Regions from separate parts of the Exiguobacterium sp. SH5S13 genome, predicted to be linked through region 2. Evidence: a T-box and tRNA genes for the amino acid it is inferred to sense, from the RefSeq annotation. Region 2 holds a T-box; the other holds one or more tRNA genes.
What was found. The T-box of region 2 lies ahead of EVJ30_RS11860 (valine--tRNA ligase). A T-box ahead of a tRNA ligase gene usually reads a tRNA of that ligase, here a tRNA-Val.
Positions count from the first base shown of each region.

Region 1 (9,257 bases), on a different contig from region 2:
AGAACAGCTGTTCAAACAAGTCGTCGAACAGATGGCCGAGCGTTACCAGCGAGCTTGGGAACAAGCACGGGACGCGTCTGACGGGGCGGCACCGCTCGAACGGATCGAGGCGATCGTTGAAGCGTTGATTCATTTCTTCGAAGAAGAAGAGACATGGATGCTGACGAAACGAATGCTGCTCGTACCGCCGCCTGAGCTACGCGCCTTCATCGAGTCGACGATCGGGTCGGTCGAGACCGAGCTCCAAACGTTTGAGAAAGAGCAGTTCCGTTTGGCGATGGAGCGGGGCGATTTACCGGAACAATCGCTCGACGACGTATATGATGCGTACTATTGCTTTTTGGACGGAGCGTTGCTTTCACTCTTTTCGTTCGAAACGAATCGAGCGCAACGACAGCATGCAGCATTTAAAATTCTTAAGAAAGGAGTCGGATGGACATGAAAAAAGAACAATTGGCTTGGGTGTGGCTCATGCTCGCCGGACTTCTTGAAATCGTTTGGGCGACGACGATGAAATTATCGAATGGGTTTACCGTATTAGGACCGACCGTCGTGACCGTCGTGTTATTGATTGTCAGTTTTGGCTTGTTGGCGATGTCGTTCCGTGTATTACCGGCCGGCACCGGGTACGCCGTCTTTACGGGTATCGGTGCTGTCGGGACGGTCATCGTCGGAAATATTTTGTTTGATGAGACGATGACGGGAATGAAGCTGTTGTTTATCGCGACGCTCCTCATCGGTGTGGTCGGTTTGAAGCAAGTGACAGGAGGTGAGCCGGCATGAGTTGGACATTTTTAATCGGGGCTGGGCTCGCTGAGATGCTTGCTGTTTTCTTCATGGGAAAATCAAAAGGCTATCAGATTTTAAAATGGTCGCTTCTTTCAATCATGACGTTCGCACTAAGTTTTTATTTGTTGTCACGTTCGCTCGAGACGCTGCCGCTCGGGCTCGCCTACTCGATTTGGGTCGGAATCGGCGCGGCGGGTGGAGTGATTCTCGGTATGCTGTACTTGAACGAGTCGAGCGACCGGTGGCGTATCTTCTTCTTGACGCTCATTATCGGAAGCGTCGTCGGGTTGAAAGTCGTGGCGTAAATAGGATTGAAACGAGCTAAAAACGGGAATTGAATAATTCAGATTGTGAACGAAAGGGGCGGGAAAAATGAATCTTGTAGAGTTGCAATCAGAACGTCTACGGCTTGAACCTTACACGATCTCCGATTTCTATTTCGTAAAATCGCTACTCCAAGATCCGCGGGTGATGCGCTTTATCAGTCCGGACGGCAAGCCATATACGGATGAACAGACAATCGAATGGTTCGAGAGACAATTGGCCCGATATACGACGGGCCGACAGACCGGACTCCTCAAACTGATGACACATCACAGTGATGAGCCGATCGGCCATGCCGGGACGCTCTTGCATGAACTTGATGGCAAAATCGAGCTCGAGGTCGGTTATTGGCTAGCACCAAAGCACTGGCACATGGGCTACGGCCGTGAAGCGGCCGCGCGTCTCATGCAACATGCGTTCGAGGAAGGCGAGAAAGACATCATTTCGCTCATCCACCCGGACAACGTGCCGTCACAATGCGTCGCGAAATCGAACGGCTTGCGTTGGGACCGTGACACCGAACACGGAGGCATGATCGTGTCCGTTTATGTCGGCGATTTGGAGCGTCTATGCCGTCACATGAAGCGGGAAGAAATGACGCGGTGAAAAAAATAAAAAAAGTTTTAAAAAACAGTTGCCAAGGCATTAGTTTCTTGATATATTAATAGTGTCCTAAAGAGAGGACACGACCTGATTCTGTAGCTCAGCTGGGAGAGCGCTACCTTGACAGGGTAGAGGTCGCTGGTTCGAGCCCAGTCAGAATCACTTGGGTGCCAAACCCGATGCGAAACCCATAGGAACGTGGGTTTCCGCGCAGCCACTTCTTACGAGAAGTGGCTTTTTTTGTGTATTCTTTTAATTGACAGCCCACATAAACAGTTGGTATATTCCTCTCAATACATACAGAAACGGGGAATTATACGATGGTATTAACCGGAACAATCGTCAATGCGGCCTTGATCGTGGTCGGCACATTACTCGGGCTGCTGTTTCACCGAATCCCCGAGCGGATGAAAGAGACGGTCACGGCTGCCATCGGTCTCGCCGTCGTCTTGCTTGGCGTGCAGATGGGCATGAAGAGTGAGAACTTTTTAATCGTCATCGGCAGTCTCGTTATCGGAGCCGCACTTGGCGAATGGTGGAAGCTCGACGAGAAGTTGAACGAGATCGGCTATCAGTTGGAACGGCGTCTCGGTGGAAAAAGTAAGTCGAGCATCGCGGAAGGCTTCATCACGGCGACGCTCATCTTTGTGATCGGGGCGATGGCCGTCATCGGTGCGCTCGACAGCGGTCTGCGCGGGGACCATGACGTCCTCTATACAAAAGGGTTGATTGACGGTTTCACGGCGCTTGTGCTCAGTTCGACGCTAGGCATCGGCGTCATGTTCTCGGCCGTACCGGTCTTGTTGTACCAAGGAGCGATCGCGTTGCTCGCCATCCAGATCATGAAGTTCATTCCGGAGTCGCTCATGGATGACTTTATTTTGGAGATGACGGCGACCGGGGGCGTCATGATCGTCGCCATCGGGTTGAACCTGGTCGGGATCACCCGGATTCGTGTCGCCAACTTACTGCCCGGTATTTTGATGGTCGCGATCATTGTCACCGCATTACATATCTTCCAATGAAAAAACGGACTAGCGCGAAACAATGCGCTAGTCCGTTTTTCATTGATGATAACTTTTTTTATCAGCGTGTAAGGCTTCCGCAATGATTTTATCCCAGTCAGCGGCATCACAGGATGTCGTGCAAGTCGGTGCGATTTCGCAAGTGGCGCATTTACCGGCTTTTGCTTTGCGGGTGTAGCGATAGAGCGAATAGGCGGCGTACCCGAATACGGCAAGACCGATCAGTAAATCAAATAAGAACATATGATTCCCTCCTTGTTAAGACAATCCGAACAGACGACCGATTTGATAGATCATCAGTGATACGACGTACGCAACACCAAGCCCATAAAGGCTAGCGACCCACGTCAATTTGGCACTTCCCACCTCGCGCCGAATGACGGCGACGGTCGCTAGACAAGGGACGTACAAGAGGACGAACGCCATGAAACTATATGCGCTCAACGGCGTAAACACGGGAAGCAACGAAGCGGACAAGTCAGATTCGCTGACCGCATAAATGATCGCCATCGTCGATACGACGACTTCTTTCGCCAAAAAACCTGTGATGAGCGAAGCGCCGGCCTGCCACGTCCCGAAACCGAGTGGAATCAGCAACGTCGCAACGACTCCACCAATCATAGCGAGAAAACTCTCATTCATCGGGACGTCCATTCCGGCTGGACCGGAATAGGCGAGTAACCAAATGAAGACGGAACCGCCAAAGATGAACGTACCTGCTTTTCGGACGAACCCTTTCGCCTTTTGCCATGTGCTGCGCCAAAGCGTCAACCCTTGGGGGACACGGTATGGAGGCTGTTCGACGATAAAGAGGCTGTTCCGATCTTCCGCCGCCAATACGGACGTGAATATTTTCGCGGCAATCAACGCCAGGACGATCCCGAGCATATAGAGCGATAAGACGACGAGCGCTTGGTTTGATGCGAAAAAACTGGCAGCGAAGACGGCATAGATCGGCAGACGCGCCGAGCACGACATGAACGGTGAAATGAAAATCGTGACGAGCCGCTCCCGCTCTTCCTCGACCGTCCGTGCCGCCATAATACCTGGGACGTTACAACCAAATCCAATGATCATCGGAATAAAACTTTTCCCGTTCAGTCCGACGAGTTGCATAAATCGGTCCATGACAATGGCGACACGCGCCATATAGCCAGAGTCCTCTAAAAACGAGATAAAGAAAAAGAGCACGAAAATCTGTGGGACGAAGACGAGGACACCGCCGACACCGGCGATCACCCCGTCAATCAGCAACGCCTGGATGAAAGAGGAGGTCCCGAGGAGTTGTAACAACGAGCTTGTTCCGGATGTGACCGGACCCGACAGAAATCCATCCAACAGATCGGACAACGGGGCACCGATCCAGTTGAACGTGATGTGGAACAAGGCGTAAAGTACTGTAAAGAAAATGGGTAAGCCCCAGATCGGATGTGTCACGACGGCATCGATGCGGTCGGTGACCGTGGCTTGTTGTGCGTTATGCTGATCGACGACGTGATGGCGAACGTCTTTTGTCCAGTCGCGTCTGCGTTCTGTAATGTGGGCGTGGGCGAAGCGTCCGAGTTTCACTTCCAACGCTTTACGAATTTCATTGACGGTTGGCGTCGAAGACTCGAGCTGTTCTGAAATGACGCGATTTCCGGCCAAGTATTGAATGGCGACCCAGCGATCGCGCTCACTGAGTCCCGTCGCTTCAAGAATTTGTTGAAGCGCCTGTTCGGTCTCTTCCCCGTAATCGAGTACGAAAGGTTCGCGAGGGGTCGTTCGCAGGGAGGACAGGAGGACTTCACAGCCGGCACCTGTTCGTGCTGTAATCGGAAACACGTCCACGTCCAAACGTTCTCTCAAACGCTTTAAATTGATGTGGATGCCTCGTCCTTCAGCGACATCGACCATGTTCAGACCGATTTGAAGCGGACGGCCCATTTCGAGCAGTTGGAGCGTTAATTGTAAGTTACGTTCGAACTGCGAGGCATCGATGATGTTGAACATCCCATCGAACGGTTCATGCAACAGGAATCGCGAGACGATTGCTTCGTCAGCCGATAGCGGGTCTAAATCATAGACACCGGGCAAGTCGATCAACTGTCCGATGTTTCCATGCAACTGTCCGATTTTCTGTTCAATTGTGACACCGGCCCAGTTACCGACGTGGGCGAAGGAGCCTGTTAATCGGTTAAATAAAGACGTTTTTCCGGTGTTCGGGTTTCCGATTAGGGCAATCCGTTGCGTCACGGGACGATCACCCCAATCTGTTCAGCGTCACAGCGACGGATGGCAATCATTTGTTGATGTTCGATTTGTTCAATCGTGAGCGGTCCGGAAAAGATGGCCCGACGTTTAATTCGTACGGAACAGCCCTCATAAAATCCTAAGGCAATCATGCGACGCCGCAAGCGGTCATCGATTCTCGTTAAATCGGATATGAGCACTGGTTGATGTAGCGGCATGGCAAGTAATGAACTCATTAAGATCTCTCCATTTTAGTCAAATGATAATTCTTCTCATTTGGTAGCATAACACGTTCTTTACTATCGGGAAGCAAGATTATTTGTGGATTTTATGACTTCTAAAAAATAGTAGTGCGAGAATTAAAAAACCGCCCGATAGAAGTCAGAACTTAACGTTCGACTTCTATCGGGCGGTTCAAGTACTTACGTTCTTTCAATCGTTGCGTCGATAGGATCATGATCCTCTTTCGCGCTCTCACGCAGGGCGGACGACATCACGTCAGACAAGTCACGTGAGCGGAGCACGCCGACACCGCGGTCGGTCGGTCCATCAGGTGCGGCGACGTCGGCGATCAGCTCGTCGGTCGGACGTGTCTCATGCAACAATAACTCGGCTGATCCTTTCATCGCTTGAGCGACGATTTGGCGGGCCGTGTCTTCATCAAACCCGGCTTCTGTCAGCACCGGGGTCATCGAACCGACGATCTCGTAAAAGAACGCAGGACTGCATCCGGCTGCCGCCATGAAAGCTGACATCGTTTTCGCGTCCGTGACGGCTGTCCGACCGACCCGGTTGAACAGTGCCGCCGCCGTCTCGCGGGCGGTCGCATCTGTCTCAGGTCCGAACCAGAGTCCAGTCATCCCGGTTTGATAGGCGACCGGGGTGTTCGGCATCGCACAGATGGCTGGGATGCCGGATGCTTCTTCAAGCTCGCTCGGCTCGATATGCGCCGCGACGGATATGAGCAGCGGTGTTTTCCACGTCTGTGATTGAGCGTAAGTCAAGACGCCATCTGGTTGCATCGCGAGCACGACGATTGTATAGGCGTTGACGTCTTCTGTTTCGACGATCTGTACGCCGAGCTCATCTCGCAACTGCTCTAGACGTGTCTGGTCGCTCCGGTTCGTCATCGTAATCTGTTCAGGGGAGAGCCCGGAAGCAATCCAGCCTCGGACGAGTGCCTCGCTCATCGATCCTGCTCCTACCATTAATATGTTCATTTCCGTCACCTCTTCATTCATTTGATTCGGTCGTATATATGTTGCCTATCATAACAAATGTTCGAGCAATTATCGCCTGTCACGCTCAGATTGTAAAATAAAGGAAAAAACTCGTCGTTTTGTAACGGGAATCGACGAAGCGCTGCAGATGACAATTCACGCAGTCCGGGCTATCATTGCAGTAATCTGACTGAGCGAGGCGATTGAAATGAAACGAGTATTAGTACGTGGGATTCAAGGATACCAGCGCTTTATTTCTCCTTTAAAGCCCCCGACGTGCCGATTTTATCCGAGCTGTTCGCACTACGGGATTGAGGCGATTGAGAAGCATGGCGCTGTCAAAGGCGGGTATTTGACGACGCGGCGCCTGTTGCGGTGCCAACCGTTCCATTCGGGCGGACTTGACTATGTGCCGGACGATTTTGATTGGAAAGCCCCCCTGCAACGCGAAAAGCCACCGTCACAGCGAGACGTCTAACTGACGGATCGCTGTTTTAGATACAGGGCGTTTATCCCCTTCTTTGTTTTAGCACAATACTTTTGACAACGTTCCGAGTATTCTGAAAAAATAGAGTTGTATTTATTACATACGGGGAAAGGGGATTACAGCATGAGTCAATCGTTCAGCGAACTAATCGGTACGATTTCAGACTTTGTGTGGGGACCGCCGCTGTTAATTTTGCTTGTGGGGACAGGCGTTTATTTGACGGTGCGTCTCGGGGGGCTCCAAATCACGAAGTTGCCTTACGCGTTGAAACTCGCATTCTCTAAAAATCAAGACAAGACGTCACGAGGAGATATTAGTCACTTCCAAGCGCTCATGACAGCGCTCGCGGCGACCGTCGGTACGGGGAATATCGTCGGTGTCGCGACTGCGGTCGTCCTCGGGGGACCAGGCGCGATCGTTTGGATGTGGGTATCGGGCTTCTTCGGGATGGCAACAAAGTACGCCGAAGCCGTGCTCGCCGTCAAGTACCGGGTGACGGACGAACGTGGTCAAATGGCCGGAGGACCGATGTATTATTTGGAACGGGGCTTGAAGCAACGCTGGCTCGCGGTCGCGTTTGCAGCGTTCGCCTCACTGGCCGCGTTCGGGATCGGGAACGGGGTTCAAACGAACTCAGTCGCGTTGGCGCTCAACTCGACGTTCGACGTCCCGCTTTACGTATCGGGTATCTTGATGATGATTTTTACGGGCGCCGTCATTCTCGGTGGTGTCAAATCAATTGGTCGTGTCGTCAGTTACTTCGTCCCGGTCATGATCGTCTTTTATTTATGGAGTGGTCTCTTGATCATGATCATGAACTACACACTCATCCCCGATGCGATCGCGCTCATCTTCAGCAGCACGTTCAGCGCCGAAGCGATTGGCGGCGGGGCCATCGGGGCAGCCATCCGGTATGGGGTTGCGCGAGGCGTCTTCTCGAACGAAGCCGGTCTTGGCTCGGCTCCGATCGCAGCGGCCGCGGCCAAGACGGACATGCCAGGTCGTCAAGGCCTTGTCTCGATGACGCAGGTGTTTCTTGATACGTTGATCGTCTGTTCGGTCACCGGGATCACGCTCGTCATGGGCGGTCAAATCGGATCTGGACTCGAAGGGGTCGAGTTGACGACGGCGACGTTCGAGCAGTTCCTCGGGCCGTTCGGCGGTTATGTCGTCACGATCGGTCTCGTCATGTTTGCCTACTCGACGGTGCTCGGCTGGTCGTATTACGGTGAGCGGTCGATTCATTACTTGTTCGGTCAAAAGTCGATCATCCCGTATCGGATCGCGTTCGTGCTCGTCGCCGGACTCGGGGCGATGACGACGAACTTGAACATGGTATGGGCACTGTCTGACGTCTTCAACGGCTTGATGGCCATTCCGAACTTGATTGGGCTCTTGTTCTTGTCGGGTGTCGTCATCGCTGAGACGAAGCGCTTTAATCAGCGGTTAGCGATCGAGAATCGAAGTCGAAAAGCATCGTAACGAACGCCGCTATCCTTAATCGGATGGCGGCATTTTTCGTTTGTTCTTTATTTCCTCAAGTCGTGCCTGCTGCAAGTGATTGAATACTTGTGTCACGAACCCGACCATGATGCCGACGCCGGTGATGACGTAACCGATTGTGAACACTTTGCCGATATCGGTCGTCGGGACGAAATCACCGTAGCCGATCGTCGTGAGCGTGATGACGCTGAAATAGAGGGCGTCTAACCAACGCATATCTTCGAAGCGGGTATAAAACAGCGTTCCCGACAATATAGTAAGGGACGCTAAGGTGAACAATACTTGAAATTCGGGTTCTTTCAACCCGCGCCAAATCCCACGGAACATGCGACGGAACGTCAAAATGAATGAGAGCATACAGATCCCTCCTTTCCTAGTAGGTTTGTTCGATAGAAACGAGGGAACATCCTTTGTAGCCAAAAGATGAGTCGACGAATTCGTCGACTCATCTTGTATGAAGTGTCAATCGTTTCGTGATCGGTTGGATTGTGATGTTCATGTCGATCATTCGATTGTCGCGTTTTGGTTCATCCGTTCGCTCGACGCGCCACGCGAGGTCATGCAACTCGTTTAAAGCAGTGGCGATGTCATAGAACGACAGGCTCGGATTGCCATTCAATTGATATAGACCGGGACCGCGCTTCGTCAAGATCTCGAACAGTGCGTCAGCCGTGTCTTCTAAAAAGGAGCACGACGGGTACCAGTGTGCGCTCGCATTGATGACACCGTGCTGGTTCATTTCATTCGTAAAATAGTCCATCATATTGTTCGAGCCGGCAGTTTCTCCAATTTGCCAGCCGAGTCGGACGATTTGTGCCCCGGGGTTTGTCCGGGCGATCGTTTCCTCGCAGGCTCGTTTGTAACTGCCGTACTCGTCCGTCGCGTCAGGTGGTGTGTCCGGCATGATCGGACCGGTCACATTGTCTGAGAATACCGAGACCGTGCTCGTAAACAAGAACGGGATGTTGTATTCTCCACAAAGGCGGGCCAACGTTTCCGCCCATTCAACCGATCCCATGCCGATATGGAGAAAATAATCAGGACGCACCGATTCGATAAATTCACGCATCGCCG
Region 1 covers NZ_SJUS01000003.1:78,002-87,258, forward strand. The annotation lists gene EVJ30_RS03030 (TetR/AcrR family transcriptional regulator) at 1-442, shown strand, start outside; gene EVJ30_RS03035 (DMT family transporter) at 454-783, shown strand; gene EVJ30_RS03040 (DMT family transporter) at 780-1,094, shown strand; gene EVJ30_RS03045 (GNAT family N-acetyltransferase) at 1,162-1,719, shown strand; tRNA gene EVJ30_RS03050 (tRNA-Val) at 1,806-1,878, shown strand; gene EVJ30_RS03055 (DUF554 domain-containing protein) at 2,037-2,741, shown strand; gene EVJ30_RS03060 (FeoB-associated Cys-rich membrane protein) at 2,781-2,984, opposite strand; gene feoB (ferrous iron transport protein B) at 3,000-4,976, opposite strand; gene EVJ30_RS03070 (FeoA family protein) at 4,973-5,209, opposite strand; gene EVJ30_RS03075 (pyrroline-5-carboxylate reductase family protein) at 5,396-6,193, opposite strand; gene yidD (membrane protein insertion efficiency factor YidD) at 6,402-6,671, shown strand; gene EVJ30_RS03085 (alanine/glycine:cation symporter family protein) at 6,804-8,162, shown strand; gene EVJ30_RS03090 (potassium channel family protein) at 8,178-8,540, opposite strand; gene EVJ30_RS03095 (sugar nucleotide-binding protein) at 8,629-9,257, opposite strand, start outside.
Region 1: it has a tRNA-Val gene. The T-box ahead of EVJ30_RS11860 (valine--tRNA ligase) is inferred to sense a tRNA for this amino acid. The anticodon was not compared.

Region 2 (9,257 bases):
GTGTCGAGCCCGTGAGCAGGAACCAGCGGAGCGAGTCGGCACCGTACTGGTCGATGACTTCCATCGGGTCAACGCCGTTACCGAGCGATTTCGACATCTTGCGGCCTTCCGAGTCACGGATCAGACCGTGGATGAGCACGTCGTTGAACGGCTGCTTGCCCGTGAATTCGAGCGATTGGAAGATCATCCGCGATACCCAGAAGAAGATGATATCGTAACCCGTGACGAGCGCGCTCGTCGGGAAGTAGCGTTTGAAGTCTGCTGAATCCGTGTCCGGCCAGCCCATCGTCGAGAACGGCCAGAGCGCTGACGAGAACCACGTGTCGAGCACGTCTTCGTCTTGATGCCAGTTCTCACTATCAGCCGGCGCTTCTTTGCCTACATACACTTCGCCTGTCTCGTTATGGTACCAAGCCGGGATGCGGTGGCCCCACCAAAGTTGACGGCTGATGCACCAGTCGCGGATGTTTTCCATCCAGCGGAGGTACGTGCCTTCGAACCGCTCTGGGACGAAGTTGACTTTCGTCTCGTCGTTGCCTTGTGCTGCGAGCGCCGCTTTCGCGAGCGGCTCCATATCGACGAACCATTGCTTCGACAAGTAAGGCTCGATGACTGCGCCTGAACGTTCCGAGTGACCGACCGAGTGCGTGTGCGGCTCGATTTTGACGAGCGTGCCGTCTGCTTCTAAGTCTTTGACGAGCTGCTTGCGGCAGTCGAAGCGGTCGAGCCCTTCGTACTTGCCAGCATTCTCGTTCATCGTCCCTGACTCGTCCATGATGAGGATGCGCGGAAGCTCGTGACGGTTCCCGATTTCAAAGTCGTTCGGGTCGTGCGCCGGCGTGATCTTCACGCAACCGGTACCGAACTCGACGTCGACATAGTCGTCCGCGACGATCGGGATCTCACGGTTCATGACCGGGAGCATGATCGTCTTCCCGACGAGGTGCGCGTAGCGCTCGTCTTTCGGGTTGACGGCGACGGCCGTATCGCCGAGCATCGTCTCGGGGCGTGTCGTCGCGATTTCGATGTGGCCTGAGCCGTCAGCGAGCGGATATTTCATATGGTAGAACGCGCCTTCGACTTCTTGATAGATGACTTCGATGTCGGAGACGGCCGTTTTTTGTGCCGGGTCCCAGTTGACGATGTACTCGCCGCGGTAGATCAAGCCTTTTTCATACAAACGGACGAAGACTTCCTGGACCGCTTTTGACAGTCCCGCGTCGAGTGTGAACCGTTCACGCGAGTAGTCGAGGCCGAGGCCGAGTTTTGACCACTGGGCACGGATCGTGTCGGCGTACTCGTCTTTCCATTCCCACGTCTTCTCGAGGAACTTCTCGCGTCCGAGGTCGTAACGCATGATGCCGTCCTCACGGAGCTTCTGTTCAACTTTCGCCTGTGTCGCGATACCGGCGTGGTCCATCCCTGGGAGCCAGAGGACGTCATAGCCTTGCATGCGCTTCAAGCGCGTGAGTAGATCTTGGAGCGTCGTATCCCACGCGTGTCCGAGGTGAAGTTTCCCTGTGACGTTCGGTGGCGGGATGACGATCGTGTAAGGCTGTTTCGAGTCGTCCTCGTCCGCCTTGAACACGTTGTTCTCCATCCAATAGTCGTACCATTTCGCTTCCGTCGCACTCGGGTCGTACTTCGTCGGCATGCTGATTTCGTTTGTTTCGTTGGTCATTGTGCCAATCCTCCTCTATCTGTCTACACAAAAAACGGCTACTCTCGTCCTTAACGCTAAGGACGAAAGAAGCCGTATCTTCCGCGGTACCACCTTAGTTCGCCAACACGTGGCGCCCTCAAAATCGAATAACGGTCGATGGACCGGACCTTCCTACTTGATTCAAAAGGTCAGCTCCGAGGCGACTTCCGCACACTTCCCTCGCGACCTTGCACCAAGCGGCCGCGTCTCTAGAAAGGAGTGTTGTTGCGTACTATTCCTCATCATAGCTTTTAAACGTATCTGTTAAACAATTGTAGCGATTGAAGACGTTTCAGTCAAGATTACAGTGAAAACTCTTGTTGCAGCTCTTTGAACGTCGCATCGACCGCAGCGAGCGTCGCGTCGATATCCTCGTCCGTATGCACAGTCGACAAGAACAAACCTTCAAACTGTGACGGTGGCAAGAACACGCCACGCGCCGCCATCTTCTGATAGTACGAGCGGAACATGTCGAGGTTCGACGTTTTCGCCTTCTCGAAGTTCGTCACTTTCTCGTTCGTGAAGAAGAAGCCGAACATCGAGCCGGCCCGGTTCGTGTCGTGCGGGATGTTATATTTCTCGGCCGCTGCCGTGAAGCCTGCCGCGAGGCGGTCGGCTTTGCGCTCGAACTCCTCGTAGTGCTCAGGCTTGAGTTGCGACAGCGTCGTGTAGCCGGCGATCATCGCGAGCGGGTTGCCTGAAAGCGTCCCTGCTTGGTAGATCGGCCCTTGCGGTGCGATGTGTTCCATGATCTCCCGTTTGCCGCCGTATGCGCCGACCGGAAGGCCACCGCCGATGACTTTGCCGAGGCACGTAAGATCAGGCGTCACGCCAAAGTAACCTTGGGCGCAATTGTAACCGACGCGGAAGCCGGTCATGACCTCATCAAAGATGAGGAGCGCGCCGTTTTGTTCCGTGATTTCACGCAGTCCTTCGAGGAATCCTGGCTGCGGCGGGACGAAGCCCATGTTGCCGGCAGCCGGCTCGACGATGACGCCGGCGATGTCGTCGCCGTGCTTCTCGAACGCGATGCGAAGCGCGTCGAGGTCATTGTATGGGACGGTGAGCGTATGGCTCGCCAAGTCTTTCGGGACGCCCGGTGAGTCCGGGAGACCGAGTGTCGCGACACCTGATCCGGCCTTGATGAGGAGCGAGTCCCCGTGGCCGTGGTAGCAGCCTTCAAACTTCAAGATCTTCGTCTTGCCCGTATAGCCGCGTGCGAGGCGGAGAGCCGCCATCGTCGCTTCCGTACCGGAGTTGACCATGCGGACCATCTCGATCGATGGGACGCGGTCGATGACGAGCTCGGCCATCTTCGTCTCGAGCTCCGTCGGTGTCCCGAACGTCCAGCCTTTTTCAGCCTGATCTTGGATCGCTTTCATGACGACCGGGTCGCGGTGACCGAGAATGAGTGGTCCCCATGAGAGGACGTAGTCGATGTACTCGTTGCCGTCGATGTCGTAGACACGTGAACCTTCACCGCGTTCGGCGAAGATCGGCGTCATCCCGACCGATTTATAGGCACGGACCGGGCTGTTGACCCCGCCCGGCATGAGTGGGAGTGCTTGTTTGAACGCTGCTTCTGAGCGAGTTTGCTTGTATGTCATGCGAATTCTCCTTCCAAATAGCGACAGACGTCTTTTGCGAAATACGTGACGATCAAATCGGCACCGGCCCGTTTGAAACCGACCATCGTCTCCATGACGATACGTTGTTCATCGATCCAGTCGTTCATCGACGCCGCTTTAATCATCGCATACTCCCCGCTCACGTTATACGCCACGATCGGCATATCGAGCGAGTCGCGCATGTCGCGGATGATGTCCATGAACGCGAGCGCCGGTTTGACGATCATAAAGTCGGCACCTTGCTCGACGTCCGACTGTGATTCCCGGAACGCCTCGCGGCGGTTAGCCGGGTCCATCTGATAGCCTTTGCGGTCGCCTTCACCAGGCGCCGACTGCGCCGCGTCACGGAACGGGCCGTAGTACGCCGATGCGTATTTGACGCCGTAGCTCATGATCGGGATGTGGCTGAAGCCGTTTTGGTCGAGCCCTTCGCGGATGGCGGCGACGAAGCCGTCCATCATCGAGCTCGGCGCGATGATGTCTGCGCCCGCTTGCGCTTGCGTGATCGCCGTCTGGACGTGAAGCGGTAGTGACGCGTCGTTATCGACGTCACCGTTCTTCACGATGCCACAGTGGCCCGTCGACGTATATTCACAGAGGCACGTGTCGGCGATGACCGTGAGCTGTGGTGCCCACTCTTTCACTTTGCGGATCGCTTCTTGGACGATGCCGTGGTCGTGGTACGCTTCCGTGCCTTCCGGGTCTTTATGCTCAGGTACGCCGAACAAGAGGACGGACTCGAGCCCGAGGTCAACGAGCTCACGGATCTCGTCTTCGAGACGATCGAGCGAGAAGTTGAAGACGCCAGGCATCGAGCTGACTTCGCGTTTAATATTTGTCCCTTCGACGACGAAGAGCGGATAAATTAAATCTTCTTTCCGAACATGGTTTTCACGTACGAGTGCACGCATCGACTTCGACGAGCGCAGACGACGGTGACGGTCGAATTGGTTCATGAAAAATCTCCCCCTACACACTGTATTAATGCATCCATAGTATAACACTCAGGCACTCGGACCGGTAACGTCGAAACTTCTCGGACGGCCTGCTCGGTCACTTCACCAATGGCGTACCACGTCCCGTGGAACCGCTCGAGGTAAGGCGTGAGCGCGTGGACGGCGGACGGACTGAGCACGAGCAGCGCCTCGACATGTTCGAGCGCGGCCGCTTGATCGGCCGTGAGTGCTTTCTCGACCGTCTCATAGACGACCCAGTCGTACACATGCGGCAATTGTCGCATATGCTCGGTATTCGCCAAATCTCCACGGGCGAACAAGACGACATCGTCCTCACCGACGACGTTCGCCAACTCGCGGAACAACGCCTCGCCTGTATACGTCTCCGGCATGAGCGAAACGGTGAATCCTTCTGCCTCGAGCGCGTCCCGGGTCTTCTCGCCGACGGCGGCGACACGGACGTCACGCGACACGGCATAGAGCGCCGGGACGGCCGTTTGACTCGTGACGACGAGCCAGTCGAACTGAACCGTAGGCATCGGATGCCCGGTCAAGCGTGTCTCGATCATCGGGACGTGATGAACGGAAAGACCGCTCGCGTCGAGCAAGGCCCGTTGCGAAGCGGTCAGTCGTTTTGTCCCTGTGTACCAGACGTCACACATTGACCGAGGCGAGGATCTCGCGTCCGCCGCGTCCGAGCAAGTCGTCAGCGACGTCTTGACCGAGCGCGACTTCGTCCGTTGACGTTTTCGTCACACGGAGCACGTCTTTGCCGTCGACCGAGGCGATCAAGCCGGTGAGCGTGACCGTGTCCCCGTCGACCGTCGCGTAACCGCCAACCGGTACGTGGCAGCTGCCTTCGATCGCCTTCAAGAACGTCCGCTCCGCTGTGGCAGCTTTCGCCGTCACGTCATCGTGAAGGAGCTGTAAAATCTGCGTCACTTCGGCGTCGTCTTTCCGGCTCTCGATCGCGAGTACACCTTGTCCGACGGCCGGTACCATCATGTCGGCGTCGAGCGCTTCGAACTTGACGCGGTCGGTCCAACCCATACGTTCAAGTCCCGCTTTCGCGAGCAAGATGGCGTTGAAGTTCTCGGTATCGAGTTTTTTCAAGCGCGTGTCGATGTTGCCACGAATCCATTGGATCTCGAAGTCCGGACGGGCCGCGAGCATCTGTGCACCGCGACGGAGCGAGCTCGTCCCGATGACCGCGCCTTGCGGCAACGTCTCGAGCGTATAGCCGTTCTCGCAAATCAAGACGTCACGCGCGTCGACACGTTTTGGCATACAGCTGATAAAGAGGTCTTCCGGCAGTTCGGCCGGCACGTCTTTCATGCTGTGGACGGCGAAATCGATGTCACCGGCGAGCATCTGCTGTTGGATTTCTTTGACGAACAAGCCTTTCCCACCGACTTTCGACAGTTGGACGTCGACGATTTGGTCACCTTTCGTCACGATTTCTTTGATCTCGAACTCGTTCTGGGCCCCGGCTTGCTTCAATTGTTCGATGACCCATTTCGTCTGTGTCATCGCGAGTTGCGAGCGGCGTGAGCCGACGATAATTTTACGCATAATGTTTAGTCCCCTTCATAGAAAAAGGCGACGAGATCCGCCGCCTTTTTGGTTTGTATTAGCGCATCAATGCGCGAAGTGGTGCTTTAGCCGCCATCGCTTCTAGCTCTTCCGGTTCTGTATCCGCAGCCGGAACGTCGACGTCTAGGGCGAACGCTTCGACGAACTGGGCGATGCGCGTGTTCGCGTCCGGTTGAGCGGCCGCGTCTTTAATGTAGTCGATCGGTTCACGAAGCATCTGATTGATGATCGACTTCATGTGCTTGCCGATGACTTTCTTGTCCCGGTCCGACAGATGGTCGAGCTTGCGCTCAAGACTTTCCATCGTCTCTTCTTGGACGGTGAGCGCACGTGAGCGCAACTCGTTCATGATCGGCACGACACCGAGCGTGACGAGCCATGCTTGGAACTCTTGGATCGCCTCATCAATCTTCACTTCAATCTTTTCTGCCTCGACGAGACGGGCTGCCAAGTTTTTATTGACGATCCCGTTCAAGTCATCGACATCAAACAAATGGACGCCCGGAAGCGACCGGACCGCTGGATCGATATCTCGCGGCACGGCAATGTCAATGAGAAGAAGTGGTCGTTCCCGACGTAGCAATTGCGCTGCGGCAACGTCATCATACGCGATAACGGCTTCTTTGGCGCCGGTCGAGCTGATCAAAATATCGGCATCGAGCAGTCCACAGGCAATCTCGCGGATCGAGTGGGCCCGGCCTTTGAACTTGGCAGCGACCGCTTTCGCTTTACTTTCAGTCCGGTTGAAGACGGCAATTTGTTTGGCGCCGGCTTCGAACAAGTTGAGCGTTGTCAGCTCACCCGTCTCACCTGCACCGACGACGACGACTTGTTTGTCATCGAGGCGCGTGTACATCTCTTGCGCGAGCGCGACCGCAGCCGAGCTGACCGATACCGACATTTCCCCAATTTGCGTGTCAGTATGGGCCCGTTTGGCGAGCGTCACGGCTTCTTTGAACAATTTATTAAACACCGTCCCCGTCGTCCCGTTCTCTTGGGCGCGGAAGAAGCTTGACTTGACTTGTCCTAAAATCTGCGTTTCCCCGATGATCATCGAGTCGAGACCCGACGTGACACGGAACAAGTGACGAATCGCTTCCTCGCCTTCACGGATCGACAAGTATGGTGTGAACTGATCCATCTCTAAATCAAACCAGTTCGCTAAAAAACGTTTTGTATAATAACGACCCGTATGGAGCTGGTCTGTGACGACGTATAGCTCGGTACGGTTACAGGTCGACAAAATAACCGATTCAAAAATGCTTTTCTCTTCGCGGAGCGCAATCATCGCGTCCACGATTTCTTGCTCCCCAAACGAGAACTGCTCCCGAATCGCGACAGGGGCTGTCTTGTTATTTAGTCCAACGACGACAATATGCATGTACCTCTTCCCCTCATCTAAAATCACAGTGGCGGTTGTCTTTTTTTACGTCTCTATCGTACATTATAACAATTTTTATTTAGGAACTATAATCTTCTGTTCGATTTTCGTGAAATAATTTAAGAACTTTTTGTGACGAAAAAAAGTAGAAACGGTCAAATTGGCCATTTCTACTTGTTTCGTCATTTTAGTGACGATGAATCTGTGATAATCGTACTTTCCGGCTTGTCTTCTTCTTCCGACTCGAGGTAATGTTGTCGCTCCTTCAATTTATAGATGCGGACGATGTTTTTGACGACGACTTTCGCCACCGCATAAGTCGGAACCGCGATCAACATCCCGATGATCCCAGCCAGGTTACCGGCCACGAGTAAGACGATGATGATCGTGAGCGGATGCACTTTGAGCGTCTTCCCTTGAATGAGCGGGGAGATGACGTTCGCCTCGATCTGTTGGACGATGATGATGACGAGGATGACCCAGAGCACTTTGATCGGATCTTGGATGAAGGCGACGACGACGGCCGGTGCCGCCCCGAGGAACGGTCCGACGTACGGGATGATGTTCGTCACCATCATGAAGAGTGCGAGCAAGATGGCGTAGTCGACACCGACGATCCAAAGACCGATGAGCGACGTGATCCCAACGAAGAACGCGACGATCAGTTGGGCGTGCACGTAGTTTTTAACGGTCGTATGCATGTCATTCAAAATTTTACGTGTCTCTTTCTCATAGCTCGATGGGAGCAGCTTGACGATCGAGTCCGGCAAATGCTTTCCGTCAAGCAGCATATAGAGCAACATGAATGGAATGACGACGATCGTGATGACAGCTGATGTAATGAATCCGATGACTTGGCCGAATGAAGAAGCGATATTGCCAAAAATATCACCGAGGTATGTGGTGACATTGTTGGTCAAATCGGTGAACATGTCATCGTTCTCCGCCATGAAGCGCGACAGGAACTCGTTTTGCATGAGCGAGTCACGCACTGAGAACGCTTGTTGCTGCAACTCTTTGGCGATGCTCGGCATCGCGTTGACGAGATCGGTCACTTGTTCGACGAGCACGGGCCCGAGAATACTGAAAACGAGCGTGATGATCAGGATAAGCGATGTTAGCGTGATTGCGACTGATATGCCACGTTTCCCGGACCGTCGTTCTAAATAATCGACGACTCCAACGAGAAAATAAAAGAAAAGTCCTGAAATAATAAGCGGTACCGTGACGAGCGCCAATATGACTTGGATCGGTTCGAACACGAATGAGATCTCTGTCCCGACCAAGATCACTAAGAAAATCGTCAACGTCCAAAATAAGAAGCGATACCATTTGCTTTCAAACATTTTCTGCATCTTTCCACCTCGTTCATTAATGTATTGCTATACAGTATGACAATTATACGATACTTGCCCGTTCACGTAACCCTAAAAACAAAAAGACGAGGGGGTTATCCCTCGTCGTCCGTCAACAAATCGTAGATGGCTTTCCACGCTTCGTCTTTTCCTTCCGCCGTTTCGGCCGAGAAAGAGACGAATCGGTCAGTCGATTCGAATTGAAGCTTCCGTTTCACAGCCGCCTCATGTTTTTGGCGCTGCGCTTTCTTGATTTTATCGAGTTTCGTCGCGACGACGATAACCGGAATCTCATAATGTTTCAAGAAATTGTACATCGTCACGTCATCACCCGACGGCTCGTGTCGGATATCGACCAAGAGGACGACACCTTTGAGTGCGCTTTGCGACGTCAAGTATTGCTCCATCATGACGCCCCACTTCTCACGCTCGGTCTTCGAAACTTTGGCATACCCGTAGCCCGGGACGTCGACGAACATGATCTCGTCATTGATGTTGAAGAAGTTCAGCGTCTGCGTCTTCCCCGGTTTTGATGATGTCCGGGCGAGTGCTTTACGCTGACAGATCTTGTTGATGAATGACGATTTTCCGACGTTCGAACGGCCGGCGAGTGCGACTTCTGGCAACTCGTGGACCGGATAG
Region 2 covers NZ_SJUS01000024.1:1,477-10,733, forward strand. The annotation lists gene EVJ30_RS11860 (valine--tRNA ligase) at 1-1,681, opposite strand, end outside; T-box leader at 1,737-1,957, opposite strand; gene hemL (glutamate-1-semialdehyde 2,1-aminomutase) at 2,005-3,309, opposite strand; gene hemB (porphobilinogen synthase) at 3,306-4,286, opposite strand; gene EVJ30_RS11875 (uroporphyrinogen-III synthase) at 4,283-4,948, opposite strand; gene hemC (hydroxymethylbilane synthase) at 4,941-5,858, opposite strand; gene hemA (glutamyl-tRNA reductase) at 5,917-7,260, opposite strand; gene EVJ30_RS11890 (AI-2E family transporter) at 7,443-8,615, opposite strand; gene yihA (ribosome biogenesis GTP-binding protein YihA/YsxC) at 8,711-9,257, opposite strand, start outside.